One region of the Sphingomonas sp. BL-S-30 genome, then DNA from elsewhere that is predicted to be linked to it. Evidence: predicted binding sites of a transcription regulator. Region 1 holds the regulator's gene; each other region holds the start of a gene.
The links. The regulator LexA, encoded in region 1, represses DNA repair genes until DNA is damaged. The targets are predictions, from matches to a motif close to GTTCCNCNCTTGTTCT.
Positions count from the first base shown of each region.

Region 2: ACZ1I5_RS12920 (ImuA family protein) is a predicted target of LexA. The motif match lies at 4,641-4,656, and genes of this name have one in related genera.
Region 3: ACZ1I5_RS06770 (ATP-dependent helicase) is a predicted target of LexA. The motif match lies at 5,757-5,772, and genes of this name have one in related genera.
Region 4: ACZ1I5_RS19000 (ImuA family protein) is a predicted target of LexA. The motif match lies at 1,771-1,786, and genes of this name have one in related genera.

Region 1 covers NZ_CM145481.1:1,338,587-1,345,817, forward strand. The annotation lists gene ACZ1I5_RS06235 (citrate synthase) at 1-972, opposite strand, end outside; gene gltX (glutamate--tRNA ligase) at 995-2,440, opposite strand; partial or broken gene ACZ1I5_RS06245 (ComEC/Rec2 family competence protein) at 2,469-4,646, shown strand; gene lexA (transcriptional repressor LexA) at 4,651-5,328, opposite strand; gene ACZ1I5_RS06255 (molybdopterin molybdotransferase MoeA) at 5,385-6,560, opposite strand; gene ACZ1I5_RS06260 (MFS transporter) at 6,729-7,231, shown strand, end outside.
Region 2 covers NZ_CM145481.1:2,773,270-2,780,500, reverse strand. The annotation lists gene ACZ1I5_RS12930 (error-prone DNA polymerase) at 1-2,373, opposite strand, end outside; gene ACZ1I5_RS12925 (DUF6504 family protein) at 2,405-3,958, opposite strand; gene ACZ1I5_RS12920 (ImuA family protein) at 3,879-4,610, opposite strand; gene ACZ1I5_RS12915 (DUF1810 domain-containing protein) at 4,803-5,243, shown strand; gene ACZ1I5_RS12910 (thermonuclease family protein) at 5,254-5,643, shown strand; gene ACZ1I5_RS12905 (hypothetical protein) at 5,777-6,001, shown strand; gene ACZ1I5_RS12900 (hypothetical protein) at 6,330-6,473, shown strand; gene ACZ1I5_RS12895 (hypothetical protein) at 7,011-7,231, shown strand, end outside.
Region 3 covers NZ_CM145481.1:1,447,171-1,454,401, reverse strand. The annotation lists gene ACZ1I5_RS06795 (pseudouridine synthase) at 1-237, shown strand, start outside; gene rsmD (16S rRNA (guanine(966)-N(2))-methyltransferase RsmD) at 241-780, shown strand; gene ACZ1I5_RS06785 (MFS transporter) at 890-2,164, opposite strand; gene ACZ1I5_RS06780 (inorganic phosphate transporter) at 2,431-4,083, opposite strand; gene ACZ1I5_RS06775 (pepsin/retropepsin-like aspartic protease family protein) at 4,225-5,349, opposite strand; gene ACZ1I5_RS06770 (ATP-dependent helicase) at 5,776-7,231, shown strand, end outside.
Region 4 covers NZ_CM145481.1:4,081,683-4,088,913, reverse strand. The annotation lists gene ACZ1I5_RS19005 (Y-family DNA polymerase) at 1-1,082, opposite strand, end outside; gene ACZ1I5_RS19000 (ImuA family protein) at 1,000-1,746, opposite strand; gene ACZ1I5_RS18995 (thiamine pyrophosphate-dependent enzyme) at 2,084-3,373, shown strand; gene ACZ1I5_RS18990 (alpha-ketoacid dehydrogenase subunit beta) at 3,466-4,470, shown strand; gene ACZ1I5_RS18985 (dihydrolipoamide acetyltransferase family protein) at 4,570-5,916, shown strand; gene ACZ1I5_RS18980 (MAPEG family protein) at 5,919-6,572, shown strand; gene ACZ1I5_RS18975 (hypothetical protein) at 6,624-7,231, shown strand, end outside.

The DNA.
Region 1 (7,231 bases):
TTCGCGTACGGTCTGCTGCATCACCGTCGCGCGCGGATCGTAGTTCTTGTAGACGCGGTGGCCGAAGCCCATCAGGCGGAACGGATCGTTCTTGTCCTTGGCGCGCTCGATATAATGCGGGATGCGATCGACCGTGCCGATCTCGCGCAGCATGTTGAGCGCCGCCTCGTTGGCGCCGCCATGCGCCGGGCCCCACAGGCAGGCGATGCCGGCCGCGATGCAGGCGAACGGGTTCGCGCCCGACGAGCCGGCGAGGCGGACGGTCGAGGTCGACGCGTTCTGCTCATGATCGGCGTGCAGGATGAAGATGCGGTCGAGCGCCTTTTCCACCACCGGGTTCACCACATAGGGCTCGGCCGGGACGCCGAAGGTCATGCGCAGAAAGTTGCCGGTGTAGGACAGGCTGTTGTCCGGGTAGAGGAAGGGCTGGCCGACCGAATATTTATACGCCATCGCCGCGATCGTCGGCATCTTCGCGATCAGCCGGTGGCTGGCGATTATGCGCTGGTGCGGATCGGTGATGTCGGCCGAATCGTGATAGAAGGCGGACAGCGCGCCGACGATGCCGCACATGATCGCCATCGGATGCGCGTCGCGACGGAAGCCGCGATAGAAGGTCGCGAGCTGTTCGTGCAGCATGGTGTGGCGCGAGATCGTATAGCTGAAGCCTTCGAGCTCCTTCGCGTTCGGCAGTTCGCCGTTCAGGAGGAGATAGGACACTTCCATGAAGCTCGACTGCTCGGCGAGTTGGCCGATCGGATAACCGCGGTGGAGGAGCACGCCCTCGTCACCGTCGATATAGGTGATCGCCGAATCGCAGCTCGCCGTCGAGGTGAAGCCGGGATCGTAAGTGAACATGCCCGTATCGGCATAGAGCCGGCGGATATCGATGACGTCGGGCCCGGTACTGCCAGACATCACCGCATAGTCGTGCGCAGTTCCTGCCACGTCCAGCTTCGCGGTGTTGCTCATCGATATGTCCTTTCTCGACCCGTCAGGCAGTCATCCGGTCGGCGATGCGGCCCAGGCTTTCGTCGCGCCCGAGCAACTCGAGCACGTCGAAAATCCCGGGTGATGTCTTGCGCCCGGTCAGCACTGCCCGCAACGGCTGCGCGACCTGCCCAAGTTTCACCCCCGCATCGTCCGCGACCCGGCGGACCGCGTCTTCGAGAGCCTCTGCATCCCAGTTGGCAACCGCGTCAAGAGCGGCATGCAGACGCGCCAGCAGCGCCGGTGCGTCGCCGGAGACGAGCGATGCTGCATCCGCGTCCATTTCCAGTGGGCGCGTGCGAAAAAGAAAGGCCGTGCCGGTCGTAAGCTCATTGAGATTGGCCGCGCGGGGCTTCAACGACTCCATGCTGCGCTGTAGCAATTCGGCCTGCGATTCGCTGATTTCGAAACCGAGTCGCGGGATCACCAGCTCAGCCAGTCGCGCATTGTCGGCGCTGCGGATGTAATGACCGTTCAGGTTCTCGAGTTTCTTCAAATCGAACCGACTTGGTGATTTCCCGACATCCGCCAGGTCGAACCACTCGGTCGCCTGCTCGCGGCTGATGATCTCGTCGTCGCCGTGCCCCCAGCCGAGCCGGAGCAGGTAGTTGCTCAGCGCCTCGGGGAGGATGCCGAGTTCGTCGCGGTAATATTCCACCCCGACCGCGCCGTGGCGCTTCGACATCTTTCCGCCGTCGCTGCCGTGGATCATCGGGATATGGGCGTAGACCGGCACGGGCCAGCCCATCGCCTTGATGATCGGCAGCTGCCGGAAGGCATTGTTGAGATGGTCGTCGCCGCGGATGACGTGAGTCACGCCCATGTCGTGATCGTCGACCACGACCGCGAGCATATAGGTCGGTGTGCCGTCGGACCGCAGCAGGACGAGATCGTCGATCTCCTCATTCTGCACGGTGACCGATCCCTGGACCTGGTCGACGATCGTCGTCGCGCCTTCCTTGGGTGCCTTCAGCCGCACGACGAAGGGCGCGCCCTCGGGTGCCTTGGATGGATCACGGTCGCGCCAGCGGCCGTCATAGCGCATCGGCTTGCCGGCGGCCTTCTGGCTCTCGCGCAGTGCGGTCAGTTCGTCGGCGGTCGCGTAGCAGCGATAGGCATTGCCCTGCTCGACCATCTGATAGGCGACCTCGGCGTGACGCTTGGCGCGCTCGAACTGGAAGACGGTGTCGCCGTCCCAGTCGAGACCGAGCCATGTCATCGAGCTGAGGATCGCGTCGATCGCCGGCTGGGTCGAGCGGGCGCGATCGGTGTCCTCGATGCGCAACAGGAACTTACCGCCATGATGGCGCGCAAACAGCCAGTTGAACAACGCGGTGCGCGCGCCGCCAATGTGCAGATAGCCGGTGGGCGACGGCGCGAAGCGCGTCACCACTGCGGATGTGTCGGGCGTGCCGGTATCGGCCGCCGCGGTATCAGACCTTGCGCCCAAACGCGCTTGCTCCCAGACTTGAAAATCGATGGCCAGTACAGCCGCCGAGGCCCCTAGCACGCGACCCCGGCTCCTTCAAATCGGGGCTGGCGAGCGGTTGCGCAAGGTCAAGGCAGGTCTGGAGCTGTGGCTCGAAGCCGAGCGCGACCAGCTTTTCCTGTGGGTGCCGGTGTCGTTCGGCGCGGGGATCGCCGCGTGGCTCGTGTTGCCTGATCCGGCATGGTGGTGGACGCTGTTGCTCGCGCTGGCCGGCGTGGCGTTGTTCGCGATCGCCATCGGGCGCGGCGGGCGGGCCGGGCGCGTGGTGGCGGTGGGGTCGCTGCTCGCGGCGGCGGGGCTGGCGCTGATCTGGTGGCGGGCGGAGAGGTCGGACGGACAGGTGCTGGCCCGTCCGGTGATCGCGACCTTCGAAGCGCGGGTGGAACGAGCCGAGCCGCTGCCGTCGCGCGATCTGGTGCGGTTGCGGTTGACGCCGGTTCGTGTCGTGGCCGTTCCGGCGCGTCCCGGACACAAGGACACGCGGCCGCTGCCGACCTTGCCGCAGCATGTCCGCGTCAACCTCGCCGAGGCGGATGTGCCGGCCGGGCTGTCGCGGGGCGCGACGATCCGGCTCGGCGCGCGGCTGATGCCGCCACCCCAGCCTGCGGTGCCGGGGGCGTATGATTATGCGCGTGTCGCCTGGTTCGATGGGATAGGCGCTACCGGGCGTGGCTTCGGGCCGGTCAGCATCGTCGGCCCGGGTGCGTCCAGCGGTGCGGGCCTGCGCGAAAGGCTGTCGAAACACATCCAGGCGAGCGCGCCGGGCGGCGGCGGGGCGATTGCGGCGGCGCTGGCGACCGGGGACCAGGGCGGCATCTCCGAGGAGGATGCCGAAGCGATGCGCCGGTCGGGGCTGGCGCATCTCCTATCGGTCAGCGGGCTGCACATCACTGCGGTGGTCGGCGCAGTGATGCTATTGGTGTTGCGGTTGCTCGCGCTCAGCCCGTGGCTGGCGCTGCGTTTCCGCCTGCCGCTGATCGCTGCCGGGGCGGGTGCAGTGGCGGCGATCGGTTATACCTGGCTGACCGGTGCCGAGGTGCCGACGGTCCGATCCTGCGTCGCGGCGCTGCTGGTACTGATCGCGATGGCGATGGGGCGCGAGGCGATTACGCTGCGGCTGGTCGCGGCCGGCGCCTTCATCGTGCTGCTGCTCTTCCCCGACGCGCTGGCCGGGCCGAGTTTCCAGCTCTCCTTCGCGGCGGTCGCGGCGATCGTCGCGCTGCACGAGCATCCGCGAGTGAAGGCATGGTTCGCGCCGCGCGAGCAGGCGTGGTGGCAGAAGCTCGGGCGCACGCTTCTGTCGCTGCTACTGACCGGCGTGGTGGTCGAGCTGTCGCTGATCCCGATCGCGCTGTTCCATTTTCACAAGGCGGGCATTTACGGCGCGGTCGCCAATATCGTCGCGATCCCGCTGACCACCTTCATCGTCATGCCGCTCGAAGCGCTGGCGCTATTGTTCGACCTGGCGGGGATTGGCGCGCCCTTGTGGTGGCTGACGGCGCGGTCGCTCGATCTGCTGCTGTGGATCGCGCATGCCACCGCGAGCATCCCCGGATCGGTTGCGGCGCTACCGGCGATGCCGGGTGGGGCTTTCGGGCTGATGGCGTTCGGCGGACTGTGGGTCGCCTTGTGGCGGACGCGATGGCGGCGGCTCGGCGGCGTGCCGTTCGCGATGGGCGCTGCCTGGGCGCTGACGACGCCGACGCCCGACCTGCTCGTCACCGGCGACGGACGGCATGTCGCGATCCGGACGGCGCGGGGCGGGCTGGCGCTGCTGCGTGATCGGGTCGGCGACTACACGTCGGACATGCTGGCGGAGAATAGCGGGGTGGACGGCGAGCCCCTGTTCCTCGCCGATCAACCAGAGGCGCGGTGCAGCCGCGATCTCTGTCTGGTCGAGCAGAAGGCGGGCGGCCGGAGCTGGCGGATCCTCGCGACGCGGAGCGCCTATCTGGTGCCGGCGGGCGAGCTGATCGCGGCATGCGCCACCGCCGATATCGTGGTCAGCGAGCGCTGGCTGCCCGATGGCTGCCGCCCGCGCTGGCTAAAGCTAGACCGCGACATGCTGGCCAAGACCGGTGGTGTCGCGGTGACGCTGCGTACCGGCCATGTCACCACCGTGTTGCAGCCGGGCGACCGCCACCCCTGGCGGGTGGCGGCGCCCGTCCCGGTCAGACGTAGCGGCGGAGCAGGCCGGCGAGCTTACCCTGCACGCGCACCTGATGTGGAGAATAACGCTGCGGATCATAGGCGCGGTTCGCCGGATCGAGGCGGATCATCGCGCCTTCCTTCCGGAAATATTTGAGCGTCGCTTCGCTGTCGTCGATCAGCGCCACGACGATCTCGCCGTCGCGCGCCGTGTCGGCGCGACGGATCAGGGCATAATCGCCGTCGAGGATGCCGGCATCGACCATCGAGTCACCCGAGACCTCGAGCGCATAATGTTCGCCGCCGCCGAGCAATGCGGCGGGCACCGCGAGCATCGACTGGCCCTCGAACGCCTCGATCGGCACGCCGGCCGCGATCCGGCCGTGCAGCGGAATCTCGATCACGTCGTTCGCCGGCTCGGGGAGCTTCTTCACATTGCCGGTCGGCGCGGCGGCCGCAGCGGCGCCCTTGCGCACTGCCTCGGGCCGTTCCGGCATGCGCAGCACTTCGAGCGCGCGGGCGCGGTTGGGCAGGCGGCGGATGAACTTGCGTTCCTCCAGCGCGCTGATCAGGCGGTGGACGCCCGATTTGGACTTGAGGTCGAGCGCCTCCTTCATTTCCTCGAACGAGGGCGAAACGCCGCTCGCCTCGAGCCGGTCGTTGATGAAGCAGATCAGCTCGTGCTGCTTGCGGGTAAGCATCCCAATTCCTCCGTCGGAACAGACTGGGAACGTTTATGCAATGTTCCGGTGCCGTGTCAAGCGAATGGAAGGATTTCCACCACCTCGCCGGCGCCGAGCGCCGGTGCATTGGGCGCGCGGACGATCAGGCAGTCGGCGCGGGCGAGCGTCAGCAGCATCGAACTGTCCTGAATGCCGGCGGCGAAGACATGGCCGTCGCGGATCGCGGCGCGCAGATAATCCTGGCGGTGGTCGTTCGCCGGCAGGTCCTCGCCGAGGATCGCGGTGGCGGTGCGCGGGAACGGATCGGGCGCGCCCGCCATGATAGCGATCAGCGGGCGGAGGAACAGGAAGGCGGTGACGAAGGCCGAAACCGGGTTGCCCGGCAGGCCGAGCACCACCGCGCCGCCGAGCCGGCCCGCCATCATCGGCTTGCCCGGGCGGAGCGCGATCCGCCAGAAATCGATGCTGCCGCCCGCGGCAGCGAGCGCCGGGCGGACCAGATCGTGGTCGCCGACCGAGGCGCCGCCGGTGGTGACGAGGATGTCGGCATCGACCGCGGCAAAGGCAGCGGTGGTTACATCGAGCCGGTCGGGCAGGATGCCGAGGTCGATCACCTCGACGGGCAGGTCGGCGAGCAGCGCGGCCAGCATGGCGCCGTTGGACTCGGGCAGCACTTCGTCCGTCAGCGCGCTGCCCGGTACGACCAGCTCGTCGCCGGTCGCGACGATCGCGACACGAAGGCGGCGGGTGACGGGGAGAGCGCCGTGCCCGCCGGTTGCCGCCACCGCGATCCGGGCCGGGGTGAGGCGCGCGCCCTGAGGGATGAGCAGGTCGCCGGTGGAGAAGTCGAGGCCCTTGCGGCGCGTGTTCTTGCCCCAGGCGCCGGGCCCTTCGCCGGTGAGGAGGATCAGGTCGCCCTCCTGCCTTGCCTCCTCCTGCACCAGCACGGTGTCAGCGCCGGCGGGCATCGCGGCGCCAGTGAAGATACGCGCCGCCTCCATCGTGCCGACCTCGCCGGCGAAGGGCCGGCCGGCCGCGCTCTCGCCGGCCAGGGTGAAGGGGCCGGGCAAGTCGGCGAAGCGGATCGCATAGCCGTCCATCGCCGAAAGGTCGCTGGCAGGTTGAGTGCGCAGGGCGAGTATGTTGCGGGCGGTCCAGCGTCCGGCTGCCTCACGCAGGGGCACGGTCTCCATCTCGACGGGAGGGGCAAGTGCGAACAGGCGGGCCTGGGCTTCGGTGACGGAGATCATCCCGCATCCCTATCCGGCGGGGCGCCATGGGTCGAGACGGCAGGCGTGTCAGTTACCGCTACCATCTTGCAAACGAGTGTTATAGCAATCGCTTCGGTAGCAGACTGGCCGCGATCAAGTCGGCGGGGTGCTTCGCATGGCCATGGGCCATGTCACGGGGGAAGATGCATGACGCAAGCACCGGCGCCTGACGCCTATAATCGTACTGCCCTGTTCTGGATCTGCGTGCTGGCGCTGTTCACCGCCGCGGTCGCCTTTTCGATGCGCACCGCCGCGTCGGATGCGATCCGCCAGGCCGTGTTCGATCCGATCGACCCAGCGAATTCGGGCCGGATGATCGGCGGCGCGCTCGGCGCGGCGTTCAGCGGGTTCGCCTTTTCGCTGCTGGTGCTGAGCCCGTTCCTCGACGTGATCGGGGCGAAGCGGGTGCTGTTGCTGGCGGCGTGCAGCTTCGTCGCCGGATCGCTGCTGATGGTGCTCGCCCCCGGCATGGGCAGCGGCGCGGGCATCGGGACGCTGGTGACGCTCGGCATGGCGCTGACGGGCGTGGGCTGGGGCTGCACCGAGGCGTCGATCAACCCGATGACCGCGGCGCTCTATCCGGCGGACAAGACTCACCGGCTGAACGTGCTGCACGCCTGGTGGCCGGCGGGCATCGTCGTCGGCGGGCT
Region 2 (7,231 bases), 1.4 Mb from region 1:
GCGGCTGTGATTGACGTCGATCGGGCGAACCTCGACGCCGTGATTGCGCGCATCGCGGACGATCTGCGCGGGCGCATAGAATCCCATCGGCTGGGCGTTGAGCAGCGCGGCACAGAAAGTGTCGGGGTGATGGCACTTCACCCAGGACGAGGCATAGGCGATCAGCGCAAAGCTGGCAGCGTGGCTCTCGGGAAATCCATAGCTGCCGAACCCCTCGATCTGCTTGAAGGTCTTCTCGGCGAACTCGCGTTCGTATCCGCGCGCGACCATGCCATCGATCAGCTTGTCGCGGAAATGGCTGACGCCGCCGGTCAGCTTGAACGTCGCCATCGCACGGCGCAGCAGATCGGCCTCGCTGGGCGAGAACCCTGCGCATTCGATTGCGACGCGCATCGCCTGTTCCTGGAACAACGGTACGCCCAATGTCTTCTCGAGCACGCGGCGGAGCTCGGGGGTGGGATAGGTGACCTGCTCCTGGCCGCTGCGTCGCCGGCGATAGGGATGGACCATGTCGCCCTGGATCGGACCGGGGCGGACGATGGCGACCTGGATGACGAGGTCGTAGAAGGTGCGCGGTGCCATCAGCGGCAGGCTCGCCATCTGCGCGCGGCTCTCGATCTGGAAGACGCCGAGCGTATCGGCCTTGCGGATCATCGCATAGGTGGCCGGATCCTCGGCCGGGATGGTCGCGAGATCGACCTTCACTCCCTTGTCGGCTTCCATGAACTCGAAGGCGCGGCGCATGCAGCTCAGCATGCCGAGCGCGAGGACGTCGACCTTCATGAAGCCGAGCGCGTCGATATCGTCCTTGTCCCATTCGATGACCTGGCGGTCGTCCATCGCCGCGAGTTCGATCGGCACCAGCTCGTCGAGCCGGTCGCGAGTCAGCACGAACCCGCCGGGATGCTGGGAGAGGTGGCGAGGGGTATTGATCAAGGTGCGGGCCAGCTCGAGGGTCAGCGCCAGGCGCTTGTCGCCCAGATCCATGTTGAGCTCCTCGGCATGCTTCGCCTCGACGCCGTCGCGGCTGAAGCTCCAGACCGCACCCGCAAGGCCCGCAGTCATGTCCTCGCTCAGGCCCAAAGCCTTGCCGACCTCGCGTACCGCGCCGCGCGCGCGGTAGCGGGTGACGACGGCAGTCAGCGCGCTCCGGGTTCGGCCATAGGTCTCGTAGATCCACTGGATCACTTCCTCGCGCCGCTCATGCTCGAAATCGACGTCGATGTCGGGCGGTTCGCGGCGCTCCGCGGAGACGAACCGCTCGAAGAGGAGCTCGGTGCGCACGGGATCGATCGAGGTGATGCCGAGCACGTAGCAGACCGCGCTGTTCGCCGCCGAGCCGCGCCCCTGGCACAGGATATCGCGCCTGCGGGCCTCGGCGACGATCGAATGGACGGTCAGGAAATAGGGCGCATAGTCGAGATCGGCGATGAGCTTGAGTTCATGCTCCAGCTGGTCGCGGACCTTGCCGTCCAGGCCTTCCGGATAGCGCTCGGGCGCCTTCTCCCAGGTCAGCCGCTCCAGTTCCTGCTGGGGCGTCCGGCCGGCCTCTCCGATCTCGTCGGGATATTGATATTGGAGCTCGTCGAGGCTGAACGTGCAGCGCGCCGCCAGCTCGAGCGTGCGCGCGACCGGCATACTGTCGTTCAGGTAGCGCAGGAACAGCCGCTCCATTTCCTGGGCGGTCTTCAGGTGCCGGTCGGCGAAGCGCTCACGCCGTTCGCCCAGGTCGTCGATCGTGCATTTCTCGCGAATGCAGGTGACGACATCCTGGAGCAGGCGGCGGTCGGGCGCATGGTAGAGCACATCGTTGGTAGCGATCGTCGGCACGTTCGCAGCCAGCGCCATGGCCGACAGGTCGCGCAACCGGATCGCGTCGCGAGGCCGCCGCCGGATCGACAGCGCCATATAGGCGCGGTCACCGAAAATGCGCGCGGTCCGGGCGAGCGCGGCTTGCGCCATGGTGTCGGCGCGATCGGGCACCAAGACCGCGATCAGTCCCTCGTTCCAGGCCTCGACATCGCTCCAGTCGAGATGGCAGGCGCCCTTGCCGGCGCGGGCCTTGCCGACGCTGAGCAGGCGGCACATGCGTCCATAGGCGGCCCGGTCGGTCGGATAGACGAGCAGCGCCGTGCCATCGATCAGGTCGAGCCGGCACCCGACGATCGCGCGGACGCCGGTGGTCTTCTCCGCGTCCCAGGCCCGAACGATGCCGGCCACAGAGTTGCGGTCGACCACGCCGATCGCGGGGATGCCCAGCAGGGCGGCTGCGGCGAACAATTCTTCCGGCGACGAGGCGCCGCGCAGGAAGCTGAAATGGGTCGTGACCTGAAGCTCGACATAACCGGGTTCGGCGTACGCTTGCCGGGTCACGCCCCGTGCCTCCGTCTGTTTGCAGCGGGCATCATGCAAAGGCGCCGTGGATGAACCAGCGCATCGGGCCGGTGGCGCCGTGCTCGCCATCGCCCAGGCGGAACAGCCAGTAGCGCCCGCCGGTCTCGGTCTCGACCTGATAGTAATCGCGCACCGCAAGCGGCAGCTCGCCCTCGGCACCACCCTCGCGCCACCACTCGCCATGCAGCCGTTCGGGCCCGTCGCCCTGGGTCACGCGGTATCTTTTGCCGCGCCATATGAAGAGGCGCGGTGCCTCGTCGGGCAGCAGCGCGATCACGTCGATCGGCTCCGGCCGCGCCAGCATCCGCGAGGGGCGGGGGAGATCGTCGTGCCAGCTTGTACCGGCCAAGGGATCGAGCGCGGGCACGTTCGATATGGTTCGCTCCGGCATCGCGCTGGCGCGCGGACCCGTGCGGTGCAGGTTGCGATGGCCGAAGCGATTGGCGAGGGCGTCCACCAGCGCGGGAAGGTCCGGTCCCTTGCGACCCAGTCGCTCGAGGCTCTCGCCCTGCGCGGGAGACATCGCTTCGATCAGCGGGGCGACCAGCGTCATCGCCTCGATGCCGAGTCCGGGCTCTATCGTCTCGACCTTTGCCGACAGCAGCTTCGCGAGGTGGCGCGGATCGCGCGATGGCGCGGCGGTGCCGACGCGGATCGCCTGGGTATGACCATCGACGCGGTGGAAATAGCAATCCAGCCGGCGGGCACCCTTGCCGAGCCTTGCCAGCTGGGCGGCGATGTCACCGGCGAGATCGGAAAGGACGCGGGTAAAGGCTTCGGCGGTCGCGATCGGCTCCATGAATCCGCGGCGCACCCTAGGCAGCGCTTCGGGAAAGATCGGCTCGATCGGCTCAGGCAGAAATCCCAGCGCCTGGTCGAGACGGCGATGCAGCTCGCGGCCGAACCTTTTGGCGAGCGGGCCCCGGGGTGCGCCGATCAGTTGCTCGACCCGCTCGAAGCCGAGCTTGCGCAGGCCCTCGACATCGGCGGAGGCAATGCGGAGCGCCGAGATCGGCAGCAGCGCGATCGCCTTGCGGCTGTGGCCGGGCTCGATCGTCACCGGCCGGCCCGCAGGGACATAGCGCGCAACCGCATGCGCGCAGCCGGCGGTATCGGCGACGGCGATCTGCACCGACAGGCCGAACGCCGCGACGCGGCGGTGCAGGTCCTTCAGCAAGGCGCGCTCGGTGCTGAACAGCGATGCGCAGCCGGTGATGTCGATCCACAGGCCGTCGGGCAGGTCGGGGGCAACGACCGGCGAGTATCGCGCACCTGCCCACAGTGCCAAGCGGCGCAGCCCGTCGGCATCGGCCTCGGGCGCGGCATCGACCACCTCAAGGCCCGGCGCGAACGACCGCGCCTGGGTCACCGTCATGCCTTGGCGGATGCCGAGCAGCCGCGCCTGCACGTCGACCCCCGCGACGACGCGGCGGCCATGATCGGGGATCGCCGTCACCAGCGGCGTGCATGCCGTTGCACCGCCGTCAGGCGGCGATTTGCCGGTCTTCCGCCGCAGCCGGTCGGTCGACCAGTGCGGCAGGAAGAGCGATACGACCCGTCGCATCGCACCCCTCCACGATCCAATGATGGGGATTGCCGCCCCGTGCGCGTTCGAGCTCGGCGCGCCAGCGCGGCCGGCCGAGGCTGGGAATGCCGAGATCCTCGCTCGGCGCCGCGGTGATCCGCCAGCGCGTCACCGCGGCCGTGCCCTCTGTGGCATGGTCGGCCCGCGAGGCACGGCGGAAGACGAACGCCGGGACGCCCGATCCTTCGGCGGCAAGCTGGAGGCGCTTCGAGGCCGTCGTCGAATATCTGGTGATCTCGCCAACGACGCCGGCAAGGCCCGGATTGCGCAGGCATTCCTCCATTGCGAGCAGGACGTTCGCGTCGCTGCCGGCCTCGACATGGATCACCCGGTCGGGGTGAAGCCCGGCAAGATGCAGGGCAGGGGCGAACAGGTCGCGCCAGCGCAGGCACCAGAAGACCGGTCCTTCGACCCGGGCGAGAATGCCGGCGAGGAAGATCGTCGCGCTGGCATCGTCGGCGAGGTCGGGACTGCCCGCTATTTCGTGAAGCGCGCCGGTCGCGATGCCGCCGCCCGGCAGCCGCGAATCCATCGCCTCGACGCCGAACGGGATAGTGCCGTGCCGCGCGCCCGCGCCCTCGATCTGCGCGACACGCGCTCGCAGATCCTCGAGGACGATTGATTGGTGCATGGCATCAGCAGACTCACAGGCGGTTGATTCGTTCCTTGTTTGTTCTATCGTCCTGGTTCAAGTCAATCGCCGGGCCCGAAACGATGGCGGGCCGATCAGGACCAAAGCGGTGCAAAAGTGGCAATTTCGGCGGCGAATATTTTTTACGGGCCATCGGATCGGCGGCGTGAATCCGCTATCAACGAGCGTTCGATGACCGATCCGTTCGACCTCGACCGATTCGTGGCCGCCCAGGCCGGAAGCTACGAGACCGCGCTTGCCGAAATCCGGCGGGGCGCCAAGCGCAGTCACTGGATGTGGTATATTTTCCCACAGATCGCAGGGCTCGGCCGGAGCGACATGGCGCGGCGATATGCGATCCGGTCGCTCGACGAGGCTCGCGCCTATCTCGGCCACCCCATCCTCGGCGCACGGCTGCGCGAGTGCGTGGCAGCCCTGCAGGATCTCATCGGGCTGACTGCGGACGGGGTTTTCGGCGATATCGACGCCGTGAAGCTACGATCCTCGCTGACGCTGTTCATCGAAGCCGGCGCCGGCCCGTTATTTGCCGCGGCACTGGATCGCTGGTTCGACAGTGCGAAGGACGAAGCAACCCTCGCGCGGCTCGGCGAGGATCGGGGGACGCCCCCATGAGTGCCGCGCGGTGCTGACTGCTCTGTTGCTATTGCTGGCCGCGCCAGGCGCGGCCGATGTCCGCTGCACCGCAGTTGATGGCGACACGCTTCGCTGCGGTGCCGAGCGCGTCCGTCTTCTCGGCATCGACGCCCCGGAACTGCCGGGTCATTGCCAGCAGGGCAGGCGTTGCGCGCCCGGCGATCCCTATGCTTCGACGCGCTCGCTGCGCGCTGCGGTCGTGCAGGGGCCGATTTTGATCCAGCGCATCGATACCGATCGCTACGGCCGAACGCTTGCGCTGGTGCGGGCGGGCGCGACCGATTTGAGCTGTTGGCAGCTCTCGCAGGGCCAGGCGATCTACAAGCCCTATTGGGACAATGGCGGCGCGCTCGCGCACATCTGCCCCGCAGCGCGTTGAGCTAATCTTCCGGGACCGTCTCCCGCATCGTCAGGCTAGGGGCCTGCACCACGTATGAGTGACGGCAGCATCACGTCGCCGGCTGCGTGGAGGCCCGGCACTGATGGATGCCTGGGCAAAACGATCATCGACGATGCCGCGCGCGCTGCAGAAGAAATTCTACGAGGATCGCGCCACCAAGGGCGTCGCTGCGCCGGGCGAGGGGGCGGACATTTTCAACATCATCCCCGACTGGCATGATCATCTCCGCTTCAGGCGCCTCGCTGACCGCCTGTCGCGCGCGGGCTGGTCGGCGGGTCAGGGCGACAAGGCCCTCGGCGGCAATTTGCTGCGACTTTATGGCGAGACCTTTGGCTGAATGTGTCGTCGCGCGCCTTTACAGTTGCGCGCTGGTGCGGAGATTGTGGTTAGCCGTCAGGTCGAAAGCGCCGTTCGTGGGCGTTCGCACCATCGGCGGTCCCGGGAAAAGGTCAAGGCATACGCTGGATCGACCGTCTGTTGTCTTCCATCTTCATTCTCGGCGCGGCGGGGCATACGATCGGCGTATGGACCTTCTATCACGACAAGCCCGACACGCTGTTCTGGTCGCTGGCTGCGACACCGCTCATTCTGCTGCTTGCGGCGATCAATATTCTGCGAATCTACCGCACAATGACCGGGCGCTGGCCTGTATCGCGACAGTTGGGATGGTCGCCTATCTCGCAGTCACCATAGGCTTTGGCAGGCTCATCTACGACATGCTTGATCCGCGTGTCGTCACGTTCGGTGTGGTGTCGCTGGGGCTGATCGCCTTTGGTGTTCGCGATGCGCTGCTTGCCGGGAGCCGCTGAACGGTTTTACTAGCTCAGGCACGGCGGACGAGGTGTGAAAAGCATTCGACGGCCGCTTTACGCAGGTTGATGGTCGGTGACGACCGTGCCGAACGCCAACGAACCACTCTTTTGTTCTGGACGCTAACCAGTCGGACGCACCCGAGCTAAAGGCCAGTCGCCGTCCACGGCCGGCCGGCCCTTCGAAGCTGCATGCGAACTCGGACACCGACACCTTGCAGCGACAAGGCGATGCCATCGCAGGGATTGGCCGCAATCGCAGGCAAGCGTCAGGGCGTCAGGGCCTTGGGCCGGTCCTACAGGGCGGCGTAAGAATCGCCGTGTCATGCAGACCGACGCCACCACCCTATGGGCTGCTCTTCAGCAATGCCGGGAGGATGTCGAAATCTTCCCAAGGGAGGGATCGTCGAGCCGGCGGGACTTATCCGCAGTGGCGGCGGCCGCCCTCCCGGAACCTTTTTTACGTCTCGTTCATTCCTTCTTGATGATATGAGTAATACAAACTAGACATCACTCGAATCATCCAGAGGTGCCATAATGTCAGGGGAACACATCGAATCTGCAGGGGGGAGTGACGGGCCATGGGCAAGCGCCGGGATCATCGGGCTGAACCAGTCGATCGCGGTTATCGAAGGCGCGCGCCTGCGTGAGGTCGTGGCGAATTCGATCCATCTCGCGTTTAAGGCGGAGCGTACGAATCCCGACACCGAGGAGGACGCCGGGCAGGGTGCCTCAGACCGGGTCACCGCACGGGTGAT
Region 3 (7,231 bases), 110 kb from region 1:
TTCTACGACGCCAAGCCGAAGGGCGGCGGCAAGGCCGCGCATCCGGGCGAAACCCGCCCCGCCCGCGTGTTCAACCCGGAGCTCGGCCGCAACGTCCGCGCCAAGCCGCCGCGTCCGCCCCGCGACGAGGCGCCGTCGGACACCCGCGCCGCCAAGCCCGCTGGCAAACCCACCGGCAAGCCGCGCCCCAAGGCCGGCTGGGCCAAACCCAAGCCCAAACCCCGTACCCGGAAATAAGTCATGCGTATCATCTCCGGCCTGTGGCGCGGCCGCGCCATTATCGCCCCCAAAGGCGACGCCACCCGCCCCACCGCCGACCGCACGCGCGAGGCGCTGTTCTCGATGCTCACCAGCCGCCTCGGTAGCTTCGAGGGGCTGGCGGTGGCCGATCTCTTCGCCGGATCGGGCGCCCTCGGGCTCGAGGCGCTGTCGCGCGGAGCCGGATCGTGCATCTTCGTCGAGCAGGACCGCGCCGCGATCGACGCGCTCAAGGCCAATATCGCCAAGCTCGGCACGAAAGCCGATGTCCGTGCGCAATCGGTGCTGGCCCTGCCACCCGCCACCCAGCCGCTCGACGTGATCCTGATGGACCCGCCATACGGCACCGGTGCCGGCATGGTCGCGCTCGACCGGCTCAACCGGCTCGGCTGGGTGAGCGATGCGACCTGGATCAGCATCGAGACCGCCAAGACCGAGACGGTCGAGGTCGATGGTTTCACGAGCGATGCCGAACGCACGCACGGCAAGATGAAGATCACCCTGCTGCGCCGCGCCGGCTAGCCCTACTCACTACGTCACCCCGGACCTGTTCCGGGGTCCATCGTGCCGCACACCCATCAGTTGAGGCTCTTGCGCAGACATGGATGCCGGAACCAGTCCGGCATGACGGTTACACCAAAGGCACGCGCGGCTTGCGCAGCAGCGCCAGCCCGCCAAAGCTGAGCAGGCCCGCCACCAGTAGATAGACCCCAACCAGCCCCAGCCCGCCCTTGGCCGCCAGCCAGGACGCCACGATCGGCGCCATCGCGCCGCCCAGGATGCCGCCGACATTGAAGGTCATCGACACGCCGGTATAGCGCACCTCGGCCGGGAACAGCTCGGGCAGCCAGCCGCCGAGCGGGCCATAGGCAAAGCCCATCACGAACAGCGCAAAGGCCAGCCACAGGAACACGACAAACAGCGACGCCGCGCCGAGCATCGGCCCCATCAGCAGCCCCGCCACCGCGGCGCCGGCAAAGCCCCAGCGCAGCATCGCGGTCGCGCTGTGCCGGTCCGCCAGCACGCTCGCGACGATCACGCCAAGCGCGAGGAACAGGATCGCGGCGAGTTCGACCGCGAGAAACGCCTGGCGGTTATGGCCGAGCGTCGTCGTGCCGTATCCGAGCGCAAAGGCGGTCGCGAGGTAGAAGAGCGCGAAGCAGGCTACCACGCCGAAGATGCCGGCCATGGTCGGGCGGAGATGATCGCGGAACAAGGTGACGATCGGCACCTTGGGCAGCTTCTCCTCTTTTGCTGCCTCGAGGAAGGCCGGAGTCTCGGTCAGCTTCAGCCGCACCCACAGCCCCAGTGCGACCAGCACCGCGCTGGCGAGGAAGGGCAGCCGCCAGCCCCAGTCGCGGAATTGCGCATCGGTCAGGGTGGCGCCGAGGATCAGGAAGAAACCGTTCGCCGCGATGAACCCCACCGGCGCGCCGAGCGGCGGAAACATGCCGTAGCGGTTGCGCCAGCCCGGCGGCGCATTCTCCACCGCGAGCAGCGCCGCCCCGCCCCATTCGCCGCCGAGCCCGAGCCCCTGGCCAAAGCGCAGAATGCACAGGATCAGCGGGGCGACCCAGCCGATCTGGGCATAGGTCGGCAGGAACGCGATCGCGACGGTCGATCCGCCCATCAGCATCAGCGAAGCGACCAGCGTCGACTTGCGCCCGATCCGGTCCCCGAAATGCCCGAAGATCGCCGCGCCCACTGGCCGCGCGATGAAGGCGAGGCCGAAACTGGCATAGGACAGCAGCAATTGCGCCGACTGGTCCTCGGCCGGGAAGAATAGCGGCCCGAACACCAAGGCGGCGGCGGTCGCGTAAATGTAGAAATCGTAGAACTCGACCGAGGTGCCGATCAGGCTGGCGAGCAGCACGCGCTTGTGCGCGGTCATGGGGAGTGAGTTCATGACCACTGGTTCGCGCGGCCAATCCTTTCGGTCAAGAAACTATTCCCTCTTCCGGCAGAGCCGGCGAAATGGCCTGCACTACCTTTCCGGTCCGTCACCCCGGACTTGTTCCGGGGTCCATCGTGCCGGAGAAACAATGCTCGTTGCGCTTGCGGGACGATGGATGCCGGAACAGGTCCGGCATGACGTATGAGGTGAAGGCGGTCGCCCCACCCTTTTTCGTCGCTTCGCTCCTCCCTTCGCTCTCCCGTTGAGAAAGGGACTCCTCAACGCGTCGCGAACGTATCCAGCAAGGTCAGCATCAGCCAGTAGAGCCCGCCCGCCAGCAGCATCGCCGCCGGCAGCGTCATCACCCAGGCCAGCGCCATGCTGCCGATCGTCCGTGCGCGCAGCCCGGCGCCGTTCGCGACCGAGGCGCCGGCCACGCCGCTGGTCAGGATATGCGTGGTCGATACCGGCAGGCCGTAATGTTCGGCCGCGAAGATCGTGCCCGCCGCGACCAGCTCGGCCGAGGCGCCCATGCCATAGGTCAGGTGAGTCTTGCCGATCCGCTCGCCCACGGTGACGACGATCCGCTTCCAGCCGACCATCGTGCCCAGCCCCAGCGCGATCGCGACGGTGATCTTCACCCAGAGCGGGATGAAGCGCGTGCCCTCTTCGAGATGCTTCTGATAGCCGTCGATCGTCTTCAGCTCGGGTCCGGAGAAGGTCTTCGCCGCCGCCGGATCCTTGGTCACCAGCCGCGTGGTGTCGAGCACCAGATACATGTCGTTGCGCAGGTTCGGCGTCGCCGCCGCCGGCACCTTGTCGAGCGAGCCGAAGCCGCTGATCCGCTGGCTCACGTCGCGCGACAGCGTATCGACCGCGGCATAGACCTGCGGGCTCGCCGCCTGCTTGGTCTGGAGCGCGCGCGTCAGGGTGTCCCGCGCCACGCCCACGTCGTTGCTCGCGGCGCCCGCGGCATGGCCGCTGAACGCCGAGGCCGCGCTGGTCGCACTCGCCACGAAGGCCGGCATCGCGCTTTCCGGCATGGTGCGGTTGAGCGCATAGGCGGTCGGCGCGCAGCCGATCAGGATCAGCATGATAAGGCCCATGCCCTTCTGCCCGTCATTGCCGCCATGGGCGAAGGAGACGGCGGTGCAGGTCGCGATCAGCAGCGCGCGGATGCCCCGCGGCGGCGGCGCATTGGCCTCAGGCTCGCGGTAGAGCTTGGGGTTGCGCAGCACCATCTTCATCACGAACAGCAGCGCCATCGCGGCGAAGAAGCCGATCAGCGGCGCCATCCACAGCCCGGTCAGGATCTTGTAGGCCTGGCTCCAGTCGACGCCCGAGGTGCCGCCCTTGCTCGCCGACAGCAGCTGGTTGGCGAAGCCGACGCCGAGGATCGAGCCGATCAGCGCATGGCTGGAGGAATTGGGCAGGCCGACATACCAGGTCGCGAGGTTCCAGATCACCGCCGCGAGCAGCAGCGCGAAGATCATCGCGAAGCCGGCATTGCTGCCGACATGCAGGATCAGATCGACCGGGAGCAAGGTGATGATCGAATAGGCGACCGCCCCGCTAGAGAACATCACGCCGAGGAAGTTGAAGAAACCGGACCACACCACCGCGACATGCGCCGGCATGGAGTTGGTGTAGATCACTGTCGCGACGGCGTTGGCGGTGTCGTGGAAGCCGTTCACGAACTCGAAGCCGAGCGCGATCACCAGCGCGAGACCGAGGAACAGGAACACGCCCGTCGCCATCTGCTCACCGACCTGGGCGGTGTCGAGGAAGATGCTGAACCCGGCATAGGCCAGGCCGCCGAGCAGCACCGCGAGGAACAGCCAGCGGCCGGCAGGATGCATCGACTGATCGAGCCGGGGCCCACCAGAGGATCGCTCGTCCGAATCGGCGAGCGCTGAGAATGTCGTTGCCATGGTGAAACCGCTTTGCGCGCTTGTGTGACAAGTTGATGACAAGGCCCGTCCCCTCCCGGGGCCGTCGGCTTCGCAGCCCTTGTCGTTCGTCCTGGGCGGCGTCTTTACCGATGACGAGGCAGGTCCGCCACCCTTTTCATCTCAAAGATAGGGCGCCGGCGTCACCGTCACCTGCAGCGCCCGGCCGCCGCGCCGGAGCGACAACGGCACCGACGCAGCGCCGCCGCGCCGCCCGTCGAGCTTGCCGATCAGCGGGCCGAACCGCTCGCCGACGATCTCGTCGCCGACCTGCACGCCCGCCTTCTCGCCCGGGCTGCCGCGGCCCACCTGCCCCACCACGATGCCCTCGCCCTTCCGGTCGATCCAGATGCCGGACATGGCGTAACGGTCCGGGATGGGCGGAAGCCGGTTGGGCTGGACCCACATGATGCCTGCCTTGACGTCGCTCGCCAGGTTCAGGCGGCGCAGCAGGGGCAGGCCGATATAGCCGTCCGCGATCTCGTAGCGGCCGGCCGAACCGCTTTCGACCACGACCAGCGGCGCATCGAACCTCGTGTCGCCGATCTGCAGGCTGCCGGCGCGCACCAGGCGGCTCGCATGCTCCCCGCGCGCCGCGAGCGGCACCCAGGGCTTCGCATCGTCCCACAACCCGCTCTTGCGCGAGGCAGGGCCATAAAGCCGCGCGGCGACCGGCGCGCCGGTATCGAGCAGGAAGCGATAGGTCTGCCCGTCGAGCATCACGTCGGCGAAGATATAGGCGGACCCGTTGACCAGATTGTGATGACGGATCTCGGACGCGAGCCGGACATAGCCGGTGCGATTCGTGATGCCGTCGCGATAGATCCGCCACTCGCCCTTGCCGAAATCGAGCTCGCTGTCGAAGGCGGTCATCGCCCCCGCCGCCAGCGATCCCGACACGTCGTCGCCGAACGACACCCGGTCGGTTCCCGCCAGCGCCACATCCTCGTCGCGCAGGCTGCCGCCGATGATGAAGTCGCGCGCATCGTAGATCGGGTAGATGCGCTTCTCCCCGCCGATGCCGAGCGACGCTGTCGTCTTCTTCACCAGCCCCAGCCGCTTCGCGAGATCGTCCCGGATCAGGCCGACCACGCCACCGGTATCCATCGCGAAGAAGAACGGCCCCTGCCCCGCCACGCCGCACGCCACCAGCACGCGGCCTTCCTCCAGCGCGATCGGGATGGTCACCGGCGGCCGCGCCGCTGCGGCGCGCAGTCCACCGACGGGCAGGATCGTTGCGGCGGCCATTCCTCCGAGCAGGTTTCGGCGTGAAATCATGATGATGCGACTCCAGGTGGCGGTCACTTTGTAGCCGAGGAAAAATGACGGCGTGAAGACTCGCTATTCTCCCTCTCCCGGCGGGCAGGGTGATCACATATCGAGCGCACCGCGTTTGTTTCTGGCCTGGTGAAACGGAAGAATTGGTTCACGCGAAGGCGCGAAGCCGCGAAGTTTTGGATAGACGCTCCGTGATACGCGGTCCGTTCGATCGCCTCCAAACATCTTCGCGGCTTCGCGCCTTCGCGTGAACCCCCTTCTCCGGCGCCTCCCTTGTCGCGCCGCTCTAAATGCGATCACGCTCACCCTTCCGTCTTTCCGCTCCTCCTTCCCGCAAGGGCAGAGGGAGCAGAAGCAAGCTTGCCCCAAACCGCCGCGTTCCCTACCTGTTCACCGATGAGTCTCCCCGCGCCCACACCTCAAGACCCGCCTTACCTGTCAGGCCTGAACGCCCCGCAGCGCGAGGCCGTGCTCACCACCGAGGGCCCGGTGCTCGTCCTTGCCGGCGCCGGCACGGGCAAGACGGCGGCGCTCACCGCGCGCCTCGCCCATCTGCTCTTCACCAAAAAGGCCTGGCCGTCCGAGATCCTGTCGGTCACCTTCACCAACAAGGCCGCGCGCGAGATGCGCGACCGGGTCGGCCGGCTCGTCGGCGATGTGGTGGAGGGCATGCCCTGGCTCGGCACCTTCCACGCGATCGGCGCGAAGATGCTGCGCCGCCATGCCGAGCTGGTCGGGCTGCAGAGCAATTTCACCATCCTCGACACCGACGATCAGCTGCGCCTGCTGAAACAGCTCATCCTCGCCGCCGATCTCGACGAGAAACGCTGGCCCGCGCGCCAGCTCGCCGGGCTGATCGACCAGTGGAAGAACAAGGGCCTGACGCCGTCCGACATCGATGCCGGCGAAAGCGAGCTCTACGCCAATGGCCGCGGGCGGGAGATGTACGCGCAATACCAGGCCCGGCTGAAGGCGCTCAACGCCTGCGATTTCGGCGACCTGCTACTCCACATGCTGACCATATTGAAGCGCGATCGCGGCGTGCTCGCCGACTATCAGCGCCGCTTCAAATATATCATGGTCGACGAATATCAGGACACCAACAGCGTCCAGTATCTCTGGCTCCGCCTGCTCGCGCAGGAGAGCAAGAACCTCTGCTGCGTCGGCGACGACGACCAGTCGATCTATTCGTGGCGCGGCGCGCAGGTGGAGAATATCCTGAAGTTCGAAAAGGACTTCCCCGGCGCCAGGGTGATCCGGCTCGAGCAGAATTACCGCTCCACCCCGCACATCCTCGCCGCGGCCTCGGGCGTGATCGCCAATAACAGCGGCCGGCTCGGCAAGTCGCTATGGACCGATGCGAGCGAGGGCGAGAAGGTCAAGGTGCTCGGCGTGTGGGACGGCCCCGAGGAAGCGCGCCGCGTCGGCGAGGAGATCGAGTCCTGCCAGCGGGCGGGCAAGAGCCTCGACGACATCGCCATCCTGGTCCGCGCGCAGCACCAGACGCGCGAGTTCGAGGAACGCTTCATCACTATCGGCCTGCCGCACAAGATCCTCGGCGGGCAGCGCTTCTACGAACGGCTCGAGATCCGCGACGCGATCGCCTATCTGCGCGTCGTCGCGCAGCCGGCCGACGACCTGGCCTTCGAACGCATCGTCAACACGCCGAAGCGCGGCCTTGGCGACAAGGCAGTGCAGAAGGTCCACCAGCTCGCCCGCGCCGAGGATGTGCCGCTGACCGTCGCCGCCGTGCGCATCCTCGACACCGACGAGCTGACCGGCGCCGCGCGCCGCGCACTGGGCAATCTCGTCGGCGACATGGCGCGCTGGCGCGGCATGGCGGGCGAGATCC
Region 4 (7,231 bases), 2.3 Mb from region 1:
AGGGCCAGCCAATGCTCGATCGCCTCGGCGGTCGCGATCGGCTCGGCGAAACGCTGGATCACGGCGATATGCTCGGGCGGCATGACCGGGCGAAGCGGCTCGCCGATCCGCCCGCTTGCCTGGTCGAGCCGCAGCACCAGCATCTTGCCGAACCGGCGCGCGAGCGGCGCGCGCGGCATGGCGGCAAGTTCCCCGATCGTCTCGACGCCCAACCGCTTGAGCAGTTCGATCGCGCCGGGCTCGGCCCGCAGCGCGGCAATGGGCAGGGGGGCGATGGCGGAATCCTGCGCGCCTGGCGGACAAATCGTCACCCCATTGTGCGGCTGGTGGCCGTAACGCGCCAGCGCCCAGGCCGCGCCCGTGCTGTCCGCCACGGCGATCCGCGCTCGCACACCCATGCGTGCGAGCAGCCGCACGATCCGCCGCGCCATCCTCTCCTCGCCGCCGAACAGATGGGCAGTGCCGGTCAGCTCGATGAACAGCCCGTCCTCGCCCGACAGCGCGACGATCGGCGACCAGCGCCGCGCGGCAATGAGGGCGAGGCGTTCGAGATCGGCGCGGTCGCCCTCGGGATCGGCCGGACGGATGTCGAGATCCGGCACTTGTGCGCGCGCCTGAGTCACCGCCATGCCGGCGCGGATGCCGAGCAGATACGCGGCATGGCTGGTCGCAGCGACCAGGATCCTGCTGCCCTCGCGGATCGAGGTGACGAGAGGGGCACTTAATTCCTCCCCCGCAGGGGGAGGGGGACCAGCGAAGCTGGTGGAGGGGCTGGCTTGGCGAGACCGTGCCGCGCTCCAAGCCCCTCCACCGCGCAAGCGCGGTCCCCCTCCCCGTGCCGGGGAGGAATTGGAGGAGGAACCGGGTGCCCCATCGTCACTTCTCAATCGCGGCAGCGTCGGCCCATCCTCCCCCCGAGCCCAGCGCGCACCCGGGCGCCAGCCACCGTCGCGCGGGGCTGCCTTGATATCGATGACCGGCTGAGTGGTCCGGCGCGCGTCAGGCGGCGCGGCGGTGCGTTCCGCCCGCCGCAGCCGATCGATCGGCCAGTCGGGCAGGTAGAGCGAGGCGACCCGTTTCATCGCATGCCTCCATCGTCCATTTATGAGGTTCGCCGCCGCGCTGACGGACCAGTTCGATCCGCCAGCGCGGGCAACCGACACCCTCGACCGGGAGCGGAGTCGAGGGCGCGGCGGCGATTCGCCAGCGTGTTACCGCGGCCGAGGGCACGGCGAGCGGATTGCCGCCCTCGCGCGCATGGCGCTTGAGCAGCAGTGCGATCGTCTTGCCGCCTTCGGCCGCGAGCTGCAGCCGGCGGCTATTGGCCATCGAGGCGCTCTTCACCTCGCCGATCACGGCGCCCAGCCCGCGGTGGCGCAGGCCTTCCTCCATCAGCGCGAGCAGCTCGGCATCGTCGCCTGCTTCGGCATAGAGGATGCGCTCGGGCGCGAGCCCGGCCTGGTACAGTCCCGGCGCGAACAGGTCGCGCCGCCGCACCACCCACAGGACCGGGCCCCAGGCGCGCGCGGCGATGCCGGCCATGAACAGGGTCGCCGCGGCATCGTCGCCCATGCCGGGGCTGGCCGCGGCGATCTCGTGCAGCGCGCCGAGCGTGAGGCCGCCCGTCGCCAGCCGCGAATCGATCGGGCCGATCCCGAAGGGCAGCACGGCACGACGGCGCAGCCCATCCCCCTCGATCGCGCGAAGCGTATCGCGTAAGGCGGAAAGGGCGGCGGCAGACGACAAACACACGACTCGCTGAATGAGGGTGTTCCTATTTTGTTCCTATCGGCGCCGGAGTCAATCCGCGACGGGAGCGCGGCAGGCGGACATGTGCGGCAATGCGCGTTCCTCGGTCCACAAACGCCCGATTGGCCTGCATTTTTGCACGTGCCGTGGCACGGGCGTCCACAAAGGCCATTTGCCGCGGAAAACACCTGCTTGAGCCTGGGGGGCGCACTACCGCCATCACCCGCCCAGACCCTCGCCAAGCGCTTTGAAATTTTATAACAAGGCCCGAATGGCGAATCCGCGCGTTGCTCTCATGCGAACGCGAACGAAACGCACAATGATCGGAGAGAGCATGGCAAGCGACAGTCCGCGCGCCAATTTACAACCCCTGTCGCTCTACGTGCCGGAACCCAGGTTCCGCCCCGGCGATACGGTCGACTTTACCGAGGTCGCCATTCCAGCGGCTGGCGATACCCGCCGCCCCGACACCGCCGATCGCGCCGGGACCTTCACCGACCTCGCATACCAACTGGTCCGCGTGCTGGATGACGAGGGCAATGCCGTCGGCCCATGGAACCCGCGCCTGTCGCCCGATACGCTGCGCGCGATGCTCCGTTCGATGGTGCTGGTCCGCGCCTTTGACGAGCGCATGTTCCGCGCCCAGCGCCAGGGCAAGACCAGCTTCTATATGAAATGCCTTGGCGAGGAGGCGGTCGCGGTTTCCGCTGCCTTCGCGCTCGATTATGAGGACATGTGTTTCCCGTCGTACCGCCAGCAGGGCCTGCTCATCGCGCGCGGCTGGTCGATGGTCGACATGATGAACCAGATCTATTCGAACAGGGGCGATCGGCTTCAGGGCAAGCAGCTGCCGATCATGTATTCGGTCAAGGAAGCCGGCTTTTTCTCGATCTCCGGCAATCTCACCACGCAATATCCCCAGGCGGTCGGCTGGGCGATGGCGTCGGCGGCGAAGGGCGACACGCGGATCGCCGCCACCTGGTGCGGCGAGGGCTCGACGGCGGAGGGCGATTTCCATTCCGCCTGCACCTTCGCCAGCGTCTACCGCGCGCCGGTGATCTTCAACGTCGTCAACAATCAATGGGCGATCTCGAGCTTCTCGGGCTTTGCCGGGGCCGAATCGACCACCTTCGCGGCGCGTGCCATCGGCTATGGCATCGCCGGCCTGCGCGTCGACGGCAATGACGCGCTCGCGGTCTATGCCGCGACTGCCTGGGCGGCCGAGCGCGCCCGGACCAATCAGGGCCCGACCCTGATCGAGCATTTCACGTACCGCGCCGAAGGCCATTCGACCTCGGACGATCCGGGCCAATATCGCTCGGCCGGCGAACCCACCGCCTGGCCGCTGGGCGATCCGATCAAGCGGCTGAAGGACCATTTGATCCATATCGGCGAATGGGACGAGGATCGCCACGCCGCGCAGGATCTCGAACTCGCCGAGCAGGTGAAGCGCGCGCAGAAGGAAGCCGAGCAGAACGGCATCCTCGGCCACGGCCTGCATCAGCCGCTGGATACGCTGTTCGACGGCGTGTTCGAAGAGATGCCCTGGCATCTGCGGGAACAACAGGCACAGATGCTCGCGGAAGAAACCGCCTCGGGCCGGCCATGGGCACGCAAGTCATGAGCGACATTACTGATCCCGCCGACATCATCACGCCCGAGGCTGGTCCCGGCGACGTAGTCGCCCCTGAAGGCGGTCCAGACGGCAATGCCCGCATGAACATGATCCAGGCGATCAACTCCGCCATGGACGTGATGATGGCGCGCGATCCCGACGTCATCGTGATGGGCGAGGATGTCGGCTATTTCGGCGGCGTGTTCCGCGCGACCGCGGGCCTGCAGGCGAAATATGGCAAGACCCGCGTGTTCGACACGCCCATCACGGAATGCGGCATCATCGGCGTCGCGGTCGGCATGGGCGCGTACGGGCTTCGGCCGGTGCCGGAGATTCAGTTTGCCGACTATATCTATCCCGCGCTCGACCAGCTCGTGTCGGAGGCGGCGCGGCTGCGTTACCGCTCGGCCGGCGAGTTCACCTCGCCGATCACGGTGCGCTCGCCCTTCGGCGGCGGCATCTTCGGCGGCCAGACGCACAGCCAGAGCCCCGAGGGCATCTTCACGCATGTCTCGGGCGTGAAGACGGTGATTCCCTCGACCCCCTATGACGCCAAGGGCCTGCTGATCGCCGCGATCGAGGACAATGATCCGACGATCTTCTTCGAGCCCAAGCGCATCTATAACGGCCCGTTCGACGGCCATTGGGATCGTCCGACGAAGAACTGGTCGCAGCATCCCGCGGGCGAGGTGCCGACCGGCTATTACAAGATCGAGCTGGGCAAGGCGAAGATCGTCCGCGCCGGGGAGGCGCTGACCATCCTGGCCTATGGCACCATGGTCCATGTCTGCCTGGCGGTGGTCGAGGAGGCAGGGGTGGACGCCGAGATCATCGATCTGCGCACCCTCGTCCCGCTCGACATCGGGACGATCGAGGCGTCGGTGAAGAAGACCGGCCGCTGCATGATCGTGCACGAGGCGACCCGCACCAGCGGCTTCGGCGCCGAGCTGTCGGCGCTCGTCCAGGAACGCTGCTTCTACCATCTCGAAGCGCCGATCGAGCGCGTGACCGGTTTCGACACGCCCTATCCGCACAGCCTGGAATGGGCCTATTTCCCGGGCCCGGTCCGCATCGGCGAAGCGCTGAAAAAGGTAATGAAGGACTGATTTCGATGGCGCTGCCATCCCCGTTCGTGTCGAGCGAAGTCGAGACACCTGCGCGGCCCCCTGTTTCTCGACTTCGCTCGAAACGAACGGATTAGACTAATGGCACGCTTCACCTTCAAACTGCCGGATATCGGCGAAGGCATCTCCGAAGCGGAGATCGTCGCGTGGCACGTGGCCGTGGGCGACCGTGTGGAAGAGGACCAGGGCATCGCCGACATGATGACCGACAAGGCGACGGTGGAGATGGAATCCCCGGTCGCCGGCACGGTGGTCGAGCTGGCCGGCGAGGTCGGCGATCAGGTGTCGATCGGCGCCGCCTTGGTGGTGATCGAGACCGATGCGGTTGAAGGCGCGATCGAACCGTCGCCGGAGACGGTGGCGGATGTCGCGCCGGGGGATTTGCCGGAAGAGACCAAGACCGAGGAAGTCGAAGAGCAGATCGAGGCGGAAACGCCGGGTGAGGAGGGCATCGAATCCCCTCAACCGTTCGTTTCGAGCGTAGTCGAGAAACCGGCCCCGGCAGTTGAGCCAGGTGTCTCGACTTCGCTCGACACGAACGGTGAGAATAAGGCCGCCGCGCCCCACGCCCATGTCCTCGCCTCCCCCGCGGTCCGCGCCCGCGCGGCCGATCTCGGCGTCGACCTCGCCTCGGTAAAGTCGGAAGGTGACCGCATCCGTCACGCCGATCTGGACGCCTTCCTGCGCTACGGCAGCGGACAGGGCTATCACGCCCCGCACGCATCGCGCGCTCGCGCCGATGAGGCGATCAAGGTCATCGGCATGCGCCGTCGCATCGCCGAAAACATGGCTGCCTCGAAGCGCGCCATCCCGCACTTCACCTATGTCGACGAAATCGACGTCACTGCGCTCGAAGACATGCGCGCCGATCTCAACGCAAATCGCGGCAACCGGCCCAAGCTGACCATGCTGCCGCTGATGATCGTCGCGATCTGCAAGTCGATCCCCGACTTCCCGATGATCAACGCGCGCTATGACGACGAGGCTGGATTGGTCACCCGCCATGGCTCGATCCATCTCGGCATGGCGACGCAGACGCCGGCCGGCCTGATGGTCCCGGTGATCCGCGACGCACAGGATCTCAATGTCTGGCAGCTCGCGACCGAGATCGCCCGCCTCGCCGAGGCCGCCCGCACCGGCAAGGCGAAGTCGGAGGAACTCAGCGGCTCCACCCTCACCATCACCTCGCTCGGGCCGCTCGGCGGCATCGCCACCACGCCGGTGATCAACCGGCCCGAGGTCGCGATCATCGGCCCGAACAAGATCGTCGAGCGCCCCGTCTTCCGCGGCGACGACATCGTCCGCGCCAAGCTGATGAATCTTTCGATCAGCTGCGATCACCGCGTGGTCGACGGGTGGGATGCGGCAAGCTCTGTGCAGGCGCTGAAGAAATATCTCGAGACGCCCGTGCTGCTCTTCGCCGACTGACCATGTCGAACCGCCTTGTCCCAGGGTCGATCGAGGCGCAGCAGCGCGCGCTCGCGATGGGCGTGGTGCTCGCTTTGCCTGTCGCCATCGGGCTGTGGTTCTTCATCGATCGTTCCATGCCGCCCGTCCCGGGCATGGCGACTCAGACCGCGCGCTTCTTCTTCGCGCTTCACTGCGTCGGCATCGCGACTCTGCTCGCCCTGCTGCCGGGGATCGAGGCGGTCGCGCACGAAAGGCTGGTGACCCCCGCGATCGATCCGCTGGCCGGCGCCGAATCGCGGCGGATGCGGGTCAACCAGCGTTATGTCCAGAACACGATCGAGCAGCTCTGGCTGTTCGTCCCCGGCCTGCTCCTGCTCGCCGTCCAGGCGCGCGACGGCGCGTCGATGCGCGCGGTCGTCGCCTGTACCATCGTCTGGGTGATCGCGCGCTGGGTGTTCTGGATCGGCTATCTGCTCGCGCCCCGCTTCCGCTCGGCGGGGCTGGTCGGGATGGTGCAGAGCATGATGGTGCTGCTCTATTGCGTCGGCCGGTTCGGTTATCTCTGGCTCGGCTGGTGGGGCGCGGTCGCGCTGGTCGCGCCCTTTGTCGCCGCGGAGCTGTTTATCATGCTCCTGCTCCGCTGGGAACATTGGCGGGCCGAAGAGGCCGCCTGACGCATCCCGCCTGTCCCCTCGCGCGTTTCAGCGGCGAAGAGGAGACAGACCATGTCCGAACCGCTCACTGACTGGAAGGTCCTGCCGCACGGCCGGCTGGCCGAGGTCGCGCCGAACATCCTCACCGTCACCGGCACGATCCACATGCCGATCGGGGATTTCCCGCGCCGCATGACGATCGTCCGGCTGCGCGACAGCCGGCTGGTGGTGTTCAGCGCGATCGCGCTCGACGAGGAGCAGATGCGCGAGATCGAGGCGTTCGGCGATCCCGCCTGGCTGATCGTGCCCAATGCCCATCACCGCCTCGACGCCGGCATCTGGAAAAAACGCTACCCCTCGCTCTTGGTCATCACCCCGCCCGCCGCGCGGGAAAAGGTCGCTCAGCTGGTGCCGGTCGATGCCACCAATGTCGATTTTGGCGATTCTGCGGTGACGTGGATCGTGGTGCCCGGCACGCATCAGGGCGAATCGGCGCTGCGAGTCGATGGGACGGACGGCACGACGCTGATCCTCAACGACATCATCGGCAATATCCGCGACGCGCACGGCTTCAGCGGCTGGCTGCTCAAGCTGATGGGCTTTGCCGGCGACGAACCGCACGTGCCCGGACCGGTCAAGCTGGGCATGGGCAAGAGCAAGGCCGATCTCGCGGCGCAGCT